DNA from 3 places in the Desulfosporosinus paludis genome. Region 3 is predicted to be linked to each of the others. Evidence: riboswitches for the same ligand, from Rfam matches in the RefSeq annotation. Region 3 holds a riboswitch; each other region holds the start of a gene.
What was found. A riboswitch is a leader RNA that binds a small molecule or an ion and turns the genes downstream of it on or off. The one in region 3 is predicted to bind cyclic di-GMP.
Positions count from the first base shown of each region.

Region 1: another riboswitch for cyclic di-GMP. It lies ahead of VZF35_RS10580 (sodium:proton antiporter); the one in region 3 lies ahead of VZF35_RS17695 (YitT family protein).
Region 2: another riboswitch for cyclic di-GMP. It lies ahead of VZF35_RS05405 (OFA family MFS transporter); the one in region 3 lies ahead of VZF35_RS17695 (YitT family protein).

Region 1 covers NZ_CP144211.1:2,091,350-2,098,037, reverse strand. The annotation lists gene VZF35_RS10595 (methyl-accepting chemotaxis protein) at 1-467, shown strand, start outside; gene amrA (AmmeMemoRadiSam system protein A) at 601-1,863, shown strand; gene amrS (AmmeMemoRadiSam system radical SAM enzyme) at 1,856-2,809, shown strand; gene VZF35_RS10580 (sodium:proton antiporter) at 2,824-4,098, opposite strand; cyclic di-GMP riboswitch class I at 4,197-4,311, opposite strand; gene VZF35_RS10575 (manganese catalase family protein) at 4,503-5,312, shown strand; gene VZF35_RS10570 (IS1182 family transposase) at 5,449-6,688, shown strand, end outside.
Region 2 covers NZ_CP144211.1:1,054,690-1,061,377, reverse strand. The annotation lists gene VZF35_RS05415 (heavy metal translocating P-type ATPase) at 1-1,908, shown strand, start outside; gene VZF35_RS05410 (glycine zipper domain-containing protein) at 1,979-2,383, opposite strand; cyclic di-GMP riboswitch class I at 2,606-2,688, shown strand; gene VZF35_RS05405 (OFA family MFS transporter) at 2,906-4,123, shown strand; gene VZF35_RS05400 (methyl-accepting chemotaxis protein) at 4,275-6,062, shown strand; gene VZF35_RS05395 (hypothetical protein) at 6,156-6,533, shown strand.
Region 3 covers NZ_CP144211.1:3,553,369-3,560,056, reverse strand. The annotation lists gene VZF35_RS17705 (Nramp family divalent metal transporter) at 126-1,472, shown strand; gene VZF35_RS17700 (hypothetical protein) at 1,715-2,005, shown strand; gene VZF35_RS17695 (YitT family protein) at 2,038-2,898, opposite strand; cyclic di-GMP riboswitch class I at 3,157-3,243, opposite strand; gene VZF35_RS17690 (ABC-F family ATP-binding cassette domain-containing protein) at 3,312-4,868, opposite strand; gene VZF35_RS17685 (hypothetical protein) at 4,887-5,042, opposite strand; gene VZF35_RS17680 (ABC-F family ATP-binding cassette domain-containing protein) at 5,092-6,688, opposite strand, start outside.

The DNA.
Region 1 (6,688 bases), 1.5 Mb from region 3:
AAGCGGGAAAGGGCTTTGCTGTTGTAGCAGAAGAAATTAGGAAGCTGGCAGAAAAGTCGAGCGGTTCAACTCGGGAAATCGATAAAATCGTTAAGGAGTTACAGGTTAATTCTCAAAATGCTGTTGAAATTATCAAAATAAGTTCAGTAATTGCTAAAAAACAAGAAGAAAGTGTCATCATAACCGATGAACGTTTTTCAGGAATCGCTGAAGCAATTGAGGAAACAAAAGCAATTATTGTCAGGTTAAATAGCTCAGGTCAAGATATGGAACGGAAAAAGGAGCAGATTACCGCCATCTTGAAAAGCCTAGCTTCTATCGCGGAGGAAAATGCTGCTAGCACCGAGCAAGTTTCTGCGGCTTCTGAAGAACAAGCCGCCTCCATGACTGAAATAGCGATTGCCAGTCAAAACTTATCAAAATTGGCTGCTGAGTTGCACCAGGCAATTGATAAATTTAAAAGTTAGAGCCTTAGCAAGTTAAAGACCAAAAACGCGCCAAAGTTTGAGACTCGGCGCGTTTTGCTTTGCTTTTTGGATTTTGGCACAGGAACAGGGTAAACTATTCATATCGAGTATGCCAAAAGGGAGGTTTAGGCTCATGAGTTTAGTATACACAGTTTTTGTTCCGCATCCACCAATTGTTGTACCGGAAATTGGAGGCCAAGAAGTACAAAAATGTCAAGTGACTCTGGAAGCTTATCGTGAGATAGCCCGTCGGTTAGTCCAGGCAAATATTGAGACTATTATTTTGGTGTCCCCTCATGCACCACTTACTAAGGAGGGAATAACACTCTTTACGGAAGAAAAGCTCACAGGGAATTTTGCTCAATTTGGGGTAAGGTCATTAACGTTTGCATGGATAAACGATCTAGCAATAACGACACAGTTTCAAAAATACCTTGACAGGGTTGTACCCATTCGCGAATCAATCGACCACGGATCACTCGTACCGCTTTACTTTCTGCAAGAAGCGGGATGGAAGGGAAAGATTGTTCTCGTGGGAATGCCTCTGGAACACCCTGAAGAATATGGAGCTCAGATAGGACAAATTTTAGAAAAAATGCCGATACGTACTGCGCTTGTTGCCAGCGGTGATCTATCTCATCGCTTAAAAGAAGACGGGCCATACGGTTACGATCCTGCTGGCCTAAAATTTGACCAAGCTGTGTACAAGAATCTTCAACGTGATGTAAGAAAACTGAGCCATTTGCCCATCGACCTAGTGGAAAATGCAGCAGAATGTGGGTACCGAAGCTTACGCTTAGCGCTGGCAGCTAAAGAAGGAGCCCCAGAGGTACTTTCTTATGAAGGGCCGTTTGGTGTGGGGTATTTAGTGGCTGATTTATATCATTCGTCGCCCTTGCCACTGTGGGCGAGGCAGTGTTTACAGGCGCATTTGCAGCATAAGAAATTAGGACCGGGGGATTTCTCCAAGACATCAGAGTTTTTTGAGCGGCGGGGATGTTTTGTTACCTTGAAACAACATGGGGAACTACGTGGTTGTATTGGAACAACTGAGCCATGGCAAACGAATTTAGCGTTAGAAATCCAGCATAACGCGATAGCAGCGGGAACAGAAGATCCACGTTTTTGGCCGGTTGAGATCGAGGATTTGGAGACGTTGTGTTTTACCGTGGATGTCTTGGGAGAACTCGAGAAAATTTCAGGGCCGGAAGAGTTAGACCCATGGCGATACGGCGTTGTTGTGCGAAAGGGCGGAAGAAGTGGACTTTTACTTCCGCATTTGGAAGGTGTCGATACTGTCTCTGAACAAATTAGTATTGCCAAACAGAAAGCCGGGATTCCATCAGGGGATGATGCAGACCTTTGGCGCTTCGAGGTTGTGCGGCATTATGAGTGAGATGAAAGATGAATCGTTCCGTACCAGTTGTCTTCTTTGCCCCCAACATTGTCAATTAGAGCAGGGGCAATCCGGTAAGTGCCATACCCGAGAAAATCGGGGAGGGGAGATTATATCTCTAACCTATGGGGAAGTAGCGGCCTGGAATTTGGATCCGATTGAGAAGAAGCCTCTTTATCATTTTTACCCGGGTTCTTGGGTTTTTTCCGTGGGGGGCTTTGGGTGTAATTTAAGTTGCTCGTTTTGTCAGAATCACGAAATATCCCAGAAACGCCAAGCAGGAAGAAAAGTGAGCCCTGCTGAACTCGCTTTCCAGGCTAGAAATTCATTGGGTTTATGCTTTACTTATTCAGAACCAAGTATGTGGTTTGAGATGATTAGAGACACAGCTCCTCTCGTTCGTGCCCAAGGGGGAAAGGTAGTTCTGGTCAGCAATGGAACGATGTCTCCGAGTTTTATTGAAGAATTGATTCCTTGGCTTGATGCAGTCAATATCGATATAAAGGGGTTTTCGGAGGAGTTTTATCAGAATTATTGTGGGGGAAAATTGTCCTGGGTATTGGATAATGTTGAGCGCATAGCTGGGCGCGTTCATCTGGAAATTACGACTTTGGTCATTCCTGGGGCCAATGATGATCCTGAAGAGTTCACTGAATTGTCACGATGGCTGCATAATCTGAACATCCCCTTGGCTTGGCATCTGAGTCGTTACCATCCGGCTTATCGTCTCTCGGTTCCACCGACAGAGCGAAAGACTCTAGATCGTTTAGGCGAAATCGCCAAGGAATGGCTTCCCTATGTTTACCTTGGAAATGTCAGGGGTGGGAGCACAACGTTTTGTCCGCATTGCGGTGAAGTTGTGATTCAGCGCGAGCCTGTTATAGTTAACCGCTTGAACCAGGGGTGTTGCCCAAAGTGTGGTGAAGGAATTTCTGGAAAATTCTAATGAAACAGTAAGCTCTAAAAATAACGAATGATTAGATATGAGGCCGAAATTAAAACTGAAAGTACCATTAAAGGAAAACCTACTTTAAAGAATTGGCTGTAGCGTATTTTAAGTCCGTTCTTTTCGGCAATTCCAGCGACGATGAGATTCGCCGAGGCTCCGACTAAGGTGCCGTTTCCACCGAGACAGGCACCTAGGGCTAAGGCCCACCAGAGGGGTTGGGTTTCAGCTGGAGTAAGCTGACTGAGCAAAGCAAGTTTCTGGATCAGGGGAATCATTGTTGCCACGTAGGGGATATTGTCAAGGAATGAGGAAAGCAGTGCGGATATACAGAGAATTAAAAGCGCCGAGAAGAGCGGATCTCCTTTGGTCAAGCTCATACTCCACTCTGCCAAACGGTCAAGAACTCCGACTTCAACAAGTCCCCCGACAAGGATGAACAAACCAGTAAAGAAAAAGAGCGTAGGCCATTCAATCGCTAAGAATATATCTTCTGGTTCTTCGCGGGTCCAGATCATTAAAAGCATCGCTCCGCTGAGAGCGATGGTCGCAGTTTCCAGGTGGAGGATAGAATGGAAAGAAAAAGACAAAATTACTAAACATAGTACGGCAAGGCTTTTTTTGAGTAAGGCAAAGTCTTTAATCTGGTCCCATTCGTTTTGGGCCAAGAGTTTAATTTTTAATTCATCTCTAGTGATCAACTTGCGGCGATACATGAGGTAAAACAGGAATAAAGTAACGATTAAAATGATGGTGATTACCGGACCAAGATTGAGGATAAAATCCATGAAACTCAGACCGCTTTGTCCGGCAATCATAATATTAGGCGGGTCTCCAATTAAAGTTGCTGTTCCTCCTATATTGCTCATGAGGATTTGGCTGAAAAGGAAAGGAATGGGGTCGACCTCTAATTGGTCTGCAATTGACAAAGTTATGGGGACAATCAGTAAAACTGTAGTAACGTTGTCTAAAAGTGCCGATAAAAGAGCAGTGAGCAAAGAGATGGCGAGCATTAGCAACATGGGGTTCCCTTTAACTTTTTTACTAACCCAGATAGCCAGAAAGGAAAAAACACCCGAGCGGCGAGTAAGATCAACGATCAGCATCATGCCAACCAGCAACCCTAAGGTATTCCAATCGATGTGTTCGATGGCCTTATCTTGAGTAAGAATCCCCAAGATGATCATCAATGAGGCACCAAACATTGCGGTCACTGCTCGCGGGAATTTTTCAGTGACGATAAAGAAATAACTAACTATGAAAATACTTACTGCAATCCAAAGAAACATTTTCAACCCTCCATAAATCAGAGCCGATAATTTCAAGCTCAATTGGCAAATAAAAAAGGAGAGCCGTTAATAATAACAACTCTCCCCAGAGAAGTTTAGCTTGTAGCCTGGCGATCTTAGCGTAACGCAAAGCGTAAGAATAACGTTCTGCCTTAAACCTTAGATCCATAGCTTTAGCGTCCTCCGCTTTCGCGAAGTTTACCCCAACCGAAACAACATCTTATCAAATTTGTTTTGAACATGAAACATTGCTAGTATACCAGGAAGAGTCTTACAACGTCAAGTTTGTAAGAAGGATGGGCTGTAATCAATCCATTAATATTCGGATAAAATTCTGGCTTTGATCTAATAATAAAAATTGAGGAGATGAATTTAATCTACTGAAATAAGGAGGCAATGGCTCAATGTTTAAACATGTCAAAGATATGGAATATACGGTACATGTTGATCGACCAGATCCTCGCTTCGCTGTTTTATTGTTGGAGCAATTCGGGGGAGGCAATGGCGAACTTAAAGCAGCCATGCAGTATTTCTCACAGAGTTTAGGATGTAATGATCCAAAAATTCGAGATTTGCTGCAAGACATTGCAGCCGAAGAATTAAGCCATTTAGAAATGGTAGGAGAGGCCTTGGGGATGTTGATCGGGCCGGTGGACAGTATCCCTAAGGATTTTGCTGCCAATCATATGGCCTTACTCGGAGGCGGCCCCCTCTTGGTGAACTCAGCGGGCGTACCTTGGACATCTAATTTCGTCAACTCTACGGGGGACATCTATACGGATCTTTCCGCAAATGCCGGTGCAGAATTAAGAGCTAAGCTCATTTATGAACGGCTTTTACAACAAACAGATGATGCCGGGGTTAAAGACATGATTCGCTTCCTTCTAAGCAGAGAGGAATCTCATAACTTCTCGTTTATGCAGGCGATCAATACTTTAACGGGAACCGGAGTCAACAAAGACTTCAGGGATTCCGATTTCTCCAAGAAATACATGAATATGTCTACAGGTCAGGGAGACAGCCGTGGTCCTTGGAATCAAGGAAATGAGTTTTCTTATGAGGAAAATCCTAATGAAAAATATGGAGGGCCGGCCCAATACGGCAAAGATCCGAACTCTGCCGGGCAGCGGGAAGTTGCTCCGGGTTACATGGATCACACACGCAACAATCCTCAGTATTCTCAACCTCAGCCACCTCAGCAACCAAAACATTGAAATCGTTACTCTTGTTAATAAAACGGGGGGGCGTTGCAAAACGAACTAAAATAGTTCGTAAGCAACGCCCCTTTTTTCCTACTAGAAACAAAACTGCAGGTCCCAAAGAACCCGCAGTTGTCGTATAATTTGAGTTATGCTAACAACCAAATTACACTCTAAAAATTATACTGAATTAAGTGGACACTATCAATTAGTTCTACCATTTAATTTTGATGTGTTAATACCGGAGGATGACTCAGTTCGACTGCTAAGCCACATTTTGGAGGGATTGAATTACGAAGCGTTGTATCAGGCCTACTCTTCCACTGGAAGAAAACCTGTAGTCGAACCCAAAATCCTGTTCAAAGTAGTAGCCTATGCCTATATGAACAACATTTACTCAAGCCGCAAGATTGAAGTTGCTTGTAAAAGAGACATTAACTTCATGTGGTTGTTGGAAGGATGCAAGGCACCAGACCACAGCACCCTTGCTCGATTTCGGAAGAACTATTTAAAGGAATCCATAGAAGACCTCTTTTTCCAAATGGTGACGTATTTACACAAGCTTGGGGAAGTAGAGTTTAAGAACCTTTTTGTCGATGGAACAAAAATTGAAGCCAATGCTAACCGTTATACGTTTGTCTGGAAGAAAGTCGTTACTAAGAATGAGACCAAAATGTTCTTGAAAATTCAATCCTGTCTTGAGGAGATCAATTTGACCTATCTAAAGGACTTCAAGGCAACCAAAGAAACGTTACTTAAGGACCTTAAGGCGGCCCTCTCCTACCTAGAAGAAAAACGTCAGCAAGAGCAGATTGAATTTGTCCATGGTATTGGAAAACGGAAATCAGAGCTACAAAAGTTTACAGAAGACCTGAAGGAATTCTATACCCGTCAAGAAAAGTACAACAGACATCACCAATTCTTCGAAGGAAGAAATAGCTACTCCAAAACCGATCCTGATGCGACCTTCATGCATATGAAAGATGACCATATGCGCAACGCTCAGTTAAAGCCGGCTTACAATGTTCAGATTGGCGTGGAAAGTGAATATGTAACAGGGGTTGGGATTTTCCAGGATCGTAACGACATAGCCACACTCATCCCTTTCTTAAACACGCTGGAATCTAAACTACAGGCCCATTATGAAAATGTTACTGCAGACTCTGGTTATGAGAGTGAGGAGAATTATCTTTATCTCGAAGGGAAAAAGCAGACCTGCTACATAAAGCCGCAAACCTATGAACAATGGAAAAAGAAACGCTTCAAAAAGGATATCAGCAAGCGAGAAAACATGGTTTACAATGCAGAAATGGATGAATACACCTGTCATAACGGAAAACAACTCAAACTAGTGGGAATTACCCATCGAACATCGGCAACGGGCTACCGAT
Region 2 (6,688 bases), 2.5 Mb from region 3:
ATATGCGTAGATGACCAAACAAAAGGGAATTATCCGGTTAATTTTCAGGATAAGCTTACTCCAATGATTACCCGAAGAGCATATAAAATGTTCCTGATTTCATCGGCTTTGGTGTTATTATTTGCCAAGCAAAAAATAGCCGGTCCTTCGATATTAGCCAATTCAAAAACAGTTAAGATTACAGCAACTGTTTTCGGCTTATTAGTAGGTTATCCAATTTTTCTTTGGGGGTTAAAGCATCCTCAGTTAACGAGAAGAAAAAGTTATGACTTCGTTATCAATAGTATAACTTTTTCCTTATTAATATTACAGGAGAGTTTTACGGGATTATTTCTGATCTTATTTACCAATTATTCTAAGATGGTTATGGCTTTAGATTTTATGAGGACGAAAGGGATTATCTCAAGAATTGGAAAACTACCCGAAAAAGTATGGGTAATTAGTAATGGAAGTGAAATTTCAATACCATTAGATAAACTAGAATCTGGTGATATTGTCATGGTTCGAAAGGCGGAAACAATACCAGTTGATGGTAAAGTGGTTGATGGAGTTGCTGTCGTTGATGAAAGCCAGATAAGTGGATTGCCTAATCCAATCAACAAAATATCGGGCTCCAGAGTACTAGCCGGAACAGAGATTTTAGACGGCTCTTTAAAGATAATTGTAGAACAAACGGGTTCTCATACCCAACTGAACCGGATACGAAGAAGTGCATTACATAGAAAACCTCACCCCGATGAGGCAATATTTAGAGAACGTATTGATCGAATGGTTTACTTTTCCCTTATGGCCGCAGGGGGAGTTTATTTACTAACCGGAAGCATAAATCGCAGTTTAGCAATATTGCTGGCAGCGTCGCCTTCCGCAGCAGGACTTGCCGTTCCCACAGCAAATGGAGTAGCTATTGGGAAAGCGCTGCAGCGAGGTATTTATGTTAAAAACGGAATCCATCTCTGGGAGGCAAGTCAAGTTGATACTCTTGTTTTAGACAGAATACCATCATTAACGGCAAGCGAAGTATTAATTGAAGAAATTGTTGTGACTAATAAAGATTATAGCGAGAGGGATATGTTGAGAATAGCCTCCAAGGTTGAAGGAATGGACTGTGATCCTTTAATTAAGATAATTCGGGAAAGAGGGTATCAGACGTATTTTGGCCCTAAATTGTCAGCAGAGGAAAAAGAGTTTATTCCGAAATTGGGAGTTAGAGGGAATATTAAGGGTAAGAAAATCTTGCTGGGAACTAAAGCCTTAATGCTTGAGGAATCAGTAAAAATTAAGAAAGTAGAAAGTAAAGTTGTTCGTTTTAGGCATTTAGGTTTAAATCCAATTTACCTTGCTGTTGACGGAAAGCTGTGTGGCCTTTTTGGTGTACGGGAAATAATTAAACCAGAAGTAAGAAAGGCCATAGAACAGCTTAGAGCTCTTGGAATAAGAATTATCTTGATATCAAGAGATGAATCAGAAGTTGCGGAAATAATAGCAAATCAATTAGGAATTACAGAATTTTATAGTAAAATGAATCCTAGTCAGAAAGCTGAATTTATTAAAGATCTTAAGAAGCAAGGGTATAGAGTAGCTATGCTGGGGGACGGGATTGACGATGCACTAGCTATGTCCGAAGCAAGTGTTGGAATATCTTGGGGTAAAAAAGGAGCAGATTCTGCGGCAAAAGTTGCGGGAATCGTAATAACTACTCAGAATCCTCAGGTGCTTGTAGATGCATTTCTCTTAGCTCAAAAAACGAAAGAAGTAGCGAAGCAAAACATCAATTATGCTATTGGATTAAATGTGTTAGGTTTAGGTCTTGGTGCCGGTGGCTTGATTAACCATGTTAGTGCTGCGTTTCTTGGTGAAATTGGAACAATCGTTACGGTATTCAATACAAGTTATCAAAGGTGGTTTTAAAAGCCAAAGAGGATCCCAGTGGGATCCTCTTGCTACTTTTTCATAGTTTATAAAGTAAGATTTAAGTTAGTTAGTCTTTTGGTTGATTTTTCTGAGTATCGTTATTCATTTCACTGCCAACAGAAGCTCCCGTAACACTACCTAAACCTCCACCGATGGCTGCGCCGGCTGGTCCAGCCATTCCCCCGATTGAAGCACCGATAGCCCCACCTGCTCCTGCCCCAACGATAGTGCTACTGTTTAAATTGCCCTTTTGGGCCTTAGCTTGAGCTACTACGTCTTCCCAACCTTCTTTAGCATTTGAGGCTAAAGCGGCAGTTCCTTCCGTAATTGATACTACTCCTTTTGCTGTAGCTAATGCAACACCGCGCAAAACACTTTTCATTGCTGGTGCTAATACAACGACTGCTGTACCGGCGAGGACTAAACCCAAAAATGAAGATTCTCCAACTGCTTCCGATATACCTTTAAACAAAAGAATTCAACTCCTTTCTTATAAGAAAGTATTTGAAACGTAAATTTCTATTGTATTATTTGTGGTTACCATAAAAATAATTCAAGACTTATTTAAATAAACCAAGAACAGCAAAGGACCAAGGCATAAGCTCAATTCTCTTAATTAAAGGTTAACCATATCTTTACATTGGTTGCCTATTTTCTTAACGATAGGTTGCTATAATTGGATTGAATAAAATATAAACGATAAAGGCAAACTTGGTGAAAGCCAAGGACGCAAAGCCACGGGTCTTCCAGATTACTGAAGACAGCCGGGTTACCGACAAACTACTTTGTTTTTGCAAAGCCTTTATCGCCATTCCTGTGTGGATGGCGATTTCTGTTATAGCAGGGGGAATAAAATTCGAGCGGAGGATGCTCACATGGTTCATTTCAATCTATTCTAAAACGCAATAGGGCCGGAAATTATCTTTTTATGGTGTGAAAAGATGTTTTGAACAATCGAAATGATCGCTTAAAAAATTGAAAGGGGATAAAGGCAATGAAAAATAAGTCCATGCATCGATGGACAATCTTATTAGGTACAGTAATTGCCCAATTGGGGTTGGGATCAATCTTTACGTGGAGTCTATTTAATCAGCCATTAGTGGATAAATATGGTTGGCGACTAAGTGAAGTAGCAATTACGTTTTCAATTACGAGTTTTGCATTAGCTTTCGCTACCTTAGCTGCAGGAAGAGTTCAAGATAATCTAGGGGTTAGAAAACTTGTATCAATTGCAGGTTTATTATTAGGAATTGGTTTAATTGCAACATCTAGAGTAACGTCACTTTCTACTTTATATATAACGGCCGGTATTATAGTCGGTGCTGCTGACGGCATTGCTTACATTACTTTGATTTCTAATTGTATCAAGTGGTTTCCAGAGAAGAAGGGTCTTATATCAGGTATTTCAAACGGGGCATATGGAATCGGCAGCATAATTTTTAACTATGTACTCGAATCTTTGATTAATTATAAGGGAGTTTCTGAAGCATTTTTATATTGGGGAATAATAGCTATGGTTTTGATTCTTGCAGGTGCTCAATTATTAAAGGACGCACCAGTGGTAACTTCGAGTGTTAAGAGTGGTTCAGATCATGAATTTTCTGTAGTAGAAATGATAAAGACGAAGGAAGCTTATACTTTATTTATTGTGTTTTTCACAGCATGCATGAGCGGTCTCTACCTAATTGGGATTGTTAAGGATATAGGTGTCCAATTGGCTGGACTTAATCCGACTGTAGCTGCGAATGCTGTAGCTATGGTAGCGATATTTAATACTACTGGGAGAATCTTACTAGGGGCTTTATCTGATAAAGTAGGCAGACTAAAAGTAGTAATTTTCACACTTTCATTAACAATGATTGCAGTATTCGCTTTAAGTTTTGTGCATTTGAACTTTGAAATTTTCTCTATCTGTGTCATCTTAATTGCTTTTAGCTTTGGAGGAAACATAACCTTATTTCCTCCTATTATTGGTGAATTTTTTGGTTTAAATAAGCAAATGAAAAATTATGGCATCATATATCAGGGCTTTGGATTTGGAGCACTTTCAGGGTTGTTTATAGCAGCAGTAACCGGAGGATTAAGGCCTACATTTCTAGTTATAGGCGGATTAACTTTAGTTTCAATAATTCTTGTTTCGATGATTAAACCTCCAAAACATACTATAAATGTTATAGACGTTAAGGGGTGTTATAATTCATCGCTCTCCTAAATTTATAATTTTACTAACTTTAATATTACATACTCGATTAAATGATGGGCTAGGAAAGAAATAAAGGTAATAGGAGATGAGTATCAAGAGATAGGAAAATAAAAACTATAACTTAGCCGAATTATGGCTAGAAAAAGAAGGAGAGGGACAATTGTTAAGAAAAGTAAAGCTTAACCGGAGTATCTTAATCCTAATTATTGTGTATGCCTTAGTTGCGGTTTTAGTAGGAACAATAAACATCTTAAGTATTGAAGATAATAGTCAAAAAAGTATCGATCTTTATACGAAAACTCTGAATGAAAGTTATGACCAAAAGCTTCGCTCTGTCACCCAACAAGCTATTAGCACTTTAAATGGAATATATCAGCAAGAACAGCAAGGTAGCCTTACTGAAGCACAGGCCAAACAACTGGCGGTCAACGTTATGACAAGCATGCGCTACGGCGATGACGGGCAAGGATATTATTGGGGAGATACAATTGATGGTACTTGCGTTTTTCATGGTACAAACCAATCGCTGGTTGGAACTAACCGGAATAATTCGAAAGATTCCAAAGGCAACTACTATATTCAAGAGATCCGCAAAGCTGCTCTTAATGGTGGAGGTTATATTAACTATTGGTTTCCAAAAGCAGATCCCAAAGATACGATACAATATCCTAAAAGGGGTTATGCACTAGAATTTAAGCCTTGGCAATGGGTTATTGGCACAGGTAATTATATTGATGATATTCAAAAAACAGTATCTCAGCGTCAAGCCATAGTGGACCATGAAAATAGAATTGGCATTACATATTCTCTCGTAGGCACGCTTTTGATAATATTGGTATCTATCGTTTTTTCTCTAATTATTAATCGAAAGCTTACTAACCAGTTAACACCTATGGCTGAAGCAGCAACACAAGTCGCTGAAGGGAAGCTTAAAACTCCAGAAGTTATCGCTAATGGCAACGATGCCATCGGGCATTTAGGCAAATCTATAAATGTTATGACTAGGAACTTGCGAGAAATAGTCGATAAAGTGATGTCATCTTCAAACAAAGTTGCTTCAACGGCAAATGAACTGAGCATTGGAGCGGAACAGTCGGCTCAAGCATCTAGTCAAATTTCTTCTGCAATTGTTGAGGTCTTTTCCGGGAATGAAAAACAGCTAAATATAGTGGATAATACGAGAAATGTAGTCAATAAAATGAAAGATGGAATCACTAAGATGCTTGATTTTCCCAAAGAAGTAGTAAATACAGCTGATAAAGCTGCAGAATCGGCTCTTAGAGGGAGCAATGTTATCGATAAAACGATTGACCAAATGAATAATATCGAAAAAACTGTTGCCATCTCTGCTGAAGCAATCGAAAACTTAGGTGAACAATCGAAAGAAATAAGTCAAATTGTTGATGTAATCTCGAGCATTGCATCTCAAACAAATTTATTAGCTCTTAATGCAGCTATAGAAGCCGCACGAGCTGGAGATCAAGGCAAAGGGTTTGCAGTAGTGGCTGATGAAGTAAGAGCGCTTGCTGAACAATCCAGCCTCGCAGCCAAACAAATAGCCGATTTAATATCGTTAATTAATAGCAATACTCAAAAAGCCGTAACGACTATGAATAAAGGAATTCATGAAGTTTCAATTGGTACGGAAGTTGTACTTAGTGCCGGTATAACATTTAAAGAAATAAATGATTTAGTTAATACTGTTTCGGCACAGATAAGGGAAATCTATGGCGAGATTCAGCAAACGTCCTTGGGAAGCAATCAAATTGTAGAAGCTATTCATGATCTTGACGTGGTTAGCCAAACAATTGTCGATCAGACACAGGCTGTATCCTCTTCAACACAAGAACAGTCGGCCTCGATCGAACAAATTGCCGCCGGCAGTAAAATTCTTTTTGACATGGCCCAGGAACTTCAATCTGCTGTATCAAAATTTCAGATTCAATGAGCTGGGGGATGATAATCTGTTTTGTGGCCAGGTATCTAGCATTTATGGCGTTTTTGAGAAGTTGAATAACTTTATAACGAGGAGCTAATTAAAATGAAAAAAATTTACTTGTTTCTTCTTTTAGTAGTCATAGCTGTACCAACATCTATACTGTCATTTAAGGCAGGATATAGTAATTCCGCAAAAGCAATGGTAGACGTATTTGAAACCTCGAAAGCCATTGTAGCGGCTCAATTGCCTAAAGATAGTAACCCTAAATTCTCTTACTTAACAGATAGTCATGTGAAAAGTTTAGGTGACGGGAAATATGAGGTTGACAGTTATGTGGATTATTTAAATAATGCAAAACATGCTAATCATATTCAATATTCTATGACACTACATTGGGACGGACAAAAGTATGATCTGGTGAATTTAACTTCGGAATCCACCCTGCCCCTTAAATATGCAGGAACTCCTATTAATTCTTGAACGCACTAACCTACTCCACTTGGTCTTCGAAGCAAAAAGCACCTCAAATTCGAGGTGCTTTTTGCTTTGCAACAGGCAGTTACATCTGACAGAAAGCGCACGGAAAACGACCGGATACTTGTAATTCAATTGGAAACAATAGCTCTGAAGTGTTT
Region 3 (6,688 bases):
GACAGCTTACCGAACTAAGATTTGGTTTCCCATAAAGTACTGTTTACACACTAAAGAAGATTATTGCTTATAAAAAGTCACGCAGAAAGTAGATACCGCTATTCAAATAAAGGGAGGAAAACAAAATGAGTAATGGGCTGAATATCCATCAAAATGTTGCCCCTAACGTATCGATACCTCTAAACTTAAACACGAACAAAACAGTAGAGGCTTGCCGAGCCGCGATCGCAGGCAAAAGCAAGGGAATACGGGCGTTGCTCCCGTTTTTGGGCCCCGCTTTCGTTGCTTCCATCGCTTACATGGATCCAGGAAATTTTGCCACTAATATTTCAAGCGGTTCGGAATTTGGCTACAATATGCTGTGGGTTGCAGTACTCGCCAACATGATGGCGATGCTCCTGCAAAACATGTCTGCCAAACTGGGGATTGCCACCGGCAAAAACCTACCGGAGCTTTGCAGAGCACACTTTTCCAGATGGACTTCACTTACCATGTGGGGGATCTCTGAATTAGCTGCTATGGCGACGGATCTTGCAGAATTTTTGGGTGCATCACTGGCGCTGAATTTATTATTTGGCATTCCAATGCTTTATGCCACAATTTTAACCGGCTTGACTACTTATTTCATACTTATGCTGGATCGCTTTGGCTTCCGACCTTTGGAGAAATTTATTGCAGGCTTTTCCCTCTTAATCGGGGCATGCTATCTAATAGAAACGTTTCTTTCTCACCCTGACTTTGCTCAGATTGCTTATCATAGTGTTGTGCCCTGGCTTGGCAACAGTGACAGCATTATGCTCGCTGTCGGCGTTATTGGAGCAACCGTGATGCCCCATGCAATCTATTTGCACTCTGGGTTAACTCAAAACAGGATTGTCCCTCGTAATGATAACGATAAAATTAAACTTCAAAAATTTAATACGAAAGAAGTTTTCATTGCCTTGGGTTTTGCAGGATTGATCAATCTTGCCATGATGTATATGGCTGCAGCAGCATTCCATACAACAGGACATAGCAGTGTTGCAGACATTCAATCTGCCTATAAGACACTAACTCCTATCCTTGGGACGGCAGCAGCAAGTGTTTTCTTGATTTCGCTGTTGTTCTCAGGAATTTCAAGTTCTGTGGTCGGTACGATGGCTGGCCAAGTGATTATGCAGGGATTCGTAGGGTTCTCCATACCGGTTTGGGCAAGGCGTATTATTACCATGCTGCCAACAGTTGTCATTGTGGCATTAGGTGTTGACCCCACTATGACATTAGTCATTAGTCAAGTGGTATTGAGCATCGTTTTGCCCATTCCAGTTATAACCTTAATTTACTTTACAAAACGCAAAGACATTATGGGAGTCCTGGTTAATAAACGATGGATAACCGTTTCCTCGATTATTTGTGCAATTTTGATCTTGTTTCTTAACCTTTTACTCATCTATCAAACGTTAGGCGGGAAAATACCTTTGTTGAGTAATTAATCTTAAATTAAATTTAAAACAGAATTACAAAAGCTGGAGCAGCACGTCCTATTTGGCTTGTATAGATGATTCCAGCTTTTGTAATTTGTTAAATTTTCAGGGCAAAGTTCTTTGTATAGGGCTTTAGACCTAATAAGATAGGCCTTTCGTATCATTAATACCTATTATTTCTAAAATAAGCAGGAAAAAGAAGTATTAGGAGGAATATGAAGAATATTCAATTTATGCAGGAGGTAGGATAAATGATTGACCTTAATGCACTTGACAGACCATGCCCAAAATGTTCTGGACTTGGCAGGATCGATAACCCCGCATGGTTACCGTACTGGGATATGCACAATGGCCTTAAGGGTTTGTCTCGGACCGTAGATTCTCAAAAACTAAAAATTGTCGACGACAATGCAGGGCAAGGTCAACCACTTGAACCCATGTTTTTTATTTGTAAAGAGTGTCATGGAAAAGGGAAAATACTTACGGATGAAGGAAAACACTTGATAGAGTTTGTAAAGTTTTGGAGCAATCCGAATTATTAATTTGAACTCCAAACATTATATACGAGATACAGTTAGTGTATCGCCTTTTTCTTTAGTTTTCCGCCAATTACATCATGAACATCATGAATCGTGACAAAGGCATCTTCATCTATCTCATCAATAATTGACTTCAGTTTAGCGATCTCTAAACGGGTAATCACAGAATATACTACGCCTTTTGCTTGTCCGGAATACCCGCCTTTACCTTCTAAGAAAGTTACCCCTCTGCCTAAACGAGCCAGCAGTGCTGATGAAATTTCATCGGGTTTTTCTGAAACAATCATAACAGCTTTAGATTCATCCAATCCTTGAATCGTTAAGTCAATTACTTTGAAGGCGACAAAATAGGCTATTAGGGAATACATAGCTCTATCCCAACCGAATAATAATCCAGCGCTGCTCAGGATGAAGATGTTAAAAAACATGACAACCTCACCAACTGAAAACCCGGTCTGTTTCGAAACAACAATTGCTACAATTTCTGTTCCATCGAGAGAGCCTCCATATCGGACAACCAATCCTACTCCAATGCCGAGGATGATACCGCCGAATACTGCGGCAAGTAAAATATCATTCGTTAATCCTGGTACCGGCTGTAAGATACTAACTCCTATTGAAAGTGTCGTGATTGAAAACAAGGTAGACAAAACAAATGTCTTTCCAATCTGATAGTAACCTAAAACTAAAAAAGGGATATTAAGAGTAAAAATATAGGCTCCCAGAGGCAGCTTTGTCAAGTGGCTGGCCATAATAGAAATTCCCGTGATACCCCCATCAACGATGTCGTTGGGGACTAGAAATATCTCCAGAGCGATTGCTGCAAGTATGGATCCAATAAGCAGGAAAGCATACTTTTTGAAAATGTTAACCAATTTGTTTCTTTTTCGTGTCATGCAACTCCCCCTTGTATACTGCCAAAGACCTAGGCAACCTGAATTATACATAAATACCCAGTTATTATCAAGCTTACTAAAACTATAACATCTTGGCAATATTGCTAATTCCTCTGACATTGAAGTAATTTCCTCAATACTTGCTGTAATTTCTTCTATAGCAGCCGCTTGTCCATGACTGGTATCCAAAGATTAAAAAATACAAAAAGCTGTGACATCAAATGCCACAGCTAAAACCGTATCTGAAGGGTTTCATACTTTGGCAACCAGACTGTCATAGTGTAGCCACACCTTAGGCTCATGGCTTTGCGTCCTTACTTTTCAGCAAGTTTGCTACTACGTCTTGAATTCGCTGGCAGAGGAGCTGAGTTATCCTTGAGCTTAGCAGCAGCTTTGACGGATTGAGTCACTAATCAGACTATCTTTGTAGTCCACTCTTCCAAGTTCCAAACATCCGTCACCCAATCCTCATAAAATTCAGGTTCGTGGGAAACGACAAGCACAGTCCCTCTATAGTTAATGATCGCTTTCTTCAGCTCTGCTTTAGCCTCAACATCCAGATGATTGGTTGGCTCATCCAGGACCAGCCAATTCACGTCTTTGAGCATCAGTTTGCATAAGCGGACTTTAGCGTTTTCTCCCCCACTCAACACCATCATTTTGCTGGCAATATGCTCGCTGGTTAAACCACACCTAGCTAAGGCGCCCCGAACTTCAGCATTCGCCATGCTGGGATATTCATCCCAAACTTCCTCTAGAGCCGTCTTCTCATTCTTTCGGCTCGACTCTTGCTCGAAATAACCTGGATAGAGGTAATCTCCAAGTTCAACTACCCCAGAAATCGGTTCGATGTAGCCAAGAAGCGTCTTGAGAAGCGTGGATTTCCCCAGACCATTAACCCCGCGAATCGCAACCTTCTGACCTCGTTCAAGAGTTAAATCCAAAGGCCGAGTTAGGGGCTCGTCATAACCCAGAACAATCTCTCTCGCTTCGAAAATTACCTTTCCAGCCGCCCGCGCTTCTCGGAACTTAAACGTCGGAGTGATCTTTTCCTTGGGTCTTTCCAGTAAATCCATCTTATCTAACTGTTTCTGACGACTCTTTGCTCGGCCTGTCGTTGAAATCCTTGCTTTATTTCGAGCGATAAAATCCTCTAAGCGATCAACTTCTTTTTGCTGCTTATCATAAGCCTTAATCTCCTGTTGCTTGCGCGTTTCGGCGAGCTGCATGAATTGTTCATAGTTTCCAGTGTAGCGAGTCAAATTAGCGTTTTCCACATGATAAATGACATTGATCACATCGTTTAAGAATGGGACATCATGGGAAACAAGAATAAAGGCATTTTCATAGTTAATAAGATAGCGTTTTAACCACTCTATGTGCTCCACATCCAAGAAATTTGTCGGCTCGTCCAAAATCAAGATGCTTGGGCTCTGAAGCAAAAGCTTTGTAAGCAAAACCTTCGTTCGCTGTCCTCCGCTTAAGTCCGTTACCTCTTTATCAAGACCGATTTCCCCCAAACCTAATCCATTGGCGACCTCTTCTATTTTGGCATCGAGCGTATAAAACCCATTGTGTTCTAAAATGCTCTGAATCTCCCCAACATCCTCTAAAAGTTTGTCCATTTCTGTTTCGGAAACACTGCCCATGCGCTCATATAAAGTCATGATCTCGGCTTCCAAATTAAACATTCCTTGAAAAGCTTCCTTGAGAACATCTCGAATTGTCTTCCCTTTGCTTAAAACTGTGTGTTGATCTAGATATCCGACAGTAACTCGATTGGACCATTCCACTTTCCCTTTATCCGGCATTAATTTCCCCGTGATGATATCCAAAAAAGTAGACTTTCCTTCTCCATTGGCCCCCACGAGACCTACATGTTCCCCTTTCAATAAGCGAAAACTAACTTCTTCCAAAATCTTGCGCCCACCGAAACCATGACTCACGTTTTCAACATTAAGTATGCTCATTGACCGTATCTTCTCTCCTTACTTATCAAACATGCCTCCGACTTTGCGTCGTTTAATGCCTTTTCTCTTTTCCCCGATCTTCTGCGTGGCCTTGATCGGTCCGCCCTGTTGGGAGCTCTTGAGCTTTTTCTCAGCAACAACTTTTTTCATTGCTTCTAAACTTTTCTCATTCATACGTCAACCTCCAAAATTGAGCTTTATTTAGTGCCAATATCTCGATTACTTATCCCTTATTCTGAGCAATTTTTTCGGCTAACTCATTAAGATATGTCCACCTCTCGATTAGCTCGTCTAATTTGCATTCTAAATCCTGTTGAAGTTTCGCTAACTCATTTAGTTTTCCAAAATCACTGCCCGCCTCATTCATCATTTGAAGATTCTGTTCCAATTCCCTTTCGGCCTGAGCTATCTGAGCATCGATTTGGGCAAAATCCTGTTGTTCTTTAAATGTCATCTTTAGCGGACGTTCTTTTTTGCGTTCCGACTCATGCTTATCTTCTTGACCATCGTTGGTCGTAGTACGGTCAGTGGCACTGTTTCCATTCTTTGTTGATTTTGTAAACGTCGCTCGCAGCGCTTCTTGCCGAGCAGCCTGCATTTCGTTCTGAACTGCCGCGTACACTTGCTCTCGATAGTCAGAATAATTCCCTACATAGGAACGAATAGAACCCGCTCCTTCAAACGAGAAGATCTTATCCGTTACGCGATCGAGAAAATATCGATCATGAGAAACGGCAACGACTGCCCCCGGGAAATCATCCAAATAGTTTTCTAAGACAGTCAAAGTTTGAATGTCCAGATCGTTCGTAGGCTCATCCAATAAAAGAACATTCGGAGCCCCCATTAAAATTCTCAAAAGATAAAGTCTTCGTTTTTCACCACCGGAAAGCTTGCTAATCGGGGTCCACTGAGCAGCCGGCGGAAATAAGAACCGTTCCAACATTTGTGAGGCTGATAAAAAGCCACCATCCGCAGTTGGAATCACTTCAGCCACAGCTTTTATTTCATCGATCACACGCAAATCCGGGTTCAAGGAGGCATTTTCCTGGGCGAAGTACCCTATTTTTACCGTCGAACCCACATCTATAACACCTTGATCCGGTGTCAAACAACCTGCCAGCAAATTAAGCAGTGTTGTTTTCCCGCTTCCATTCGGTCCAATGATCCCTATCCGGTCATTTCTTAAAAGTACATAACTAAAGTTTTTGATCACCATGCCCCGGTCCGGAAAACCCTTCTGCACCTCTCGGCATTCAAGGATTTTTTTTCCTAAACGAGATGCCCCAGCTAACATCTCCAGCCGATCATTATGCTCCAACGGCTTGTCTGCCTGAAGCTTTTCAAAGCGTTCGATTCTGGCTTTTTGCTTAGTTGTCCGAGCTTTAGCTCCGCGTCGCATCCAGGCTAGTTCATTGCGAAAAAGATTTTGGCGTTTTCTTTCACTTGCCTCGGCCTGCTCCTCTCGCTCCACTTTTAATTCTAAAAATCGGCTATAATTTCCAGGATAAGGATATATCTTTCCTTGATCTAATTCCATAACCCGCCCTACAACCCGGTCGAGAAAATACCGATCATGAGTAACCATAATAAGAGCGCCCTTACGTTTATTTAAATATTGTTCCAACCAATCAACCGTATCATTGTCAATATGGTTGGTCGGCTCATCCAAGACCAATATATCCGTGGGATTGATCAGAGCACTCGCTAAAGCAACACGTTTTCTCTGTCCCCCAGATAAAGTTCCCACTAACAGGTCAAATTTAGGAATTCCTAGCTTAGTGAGAATTGTCTTGGCCTCATTTTCCAGTTGCCAAGCATCC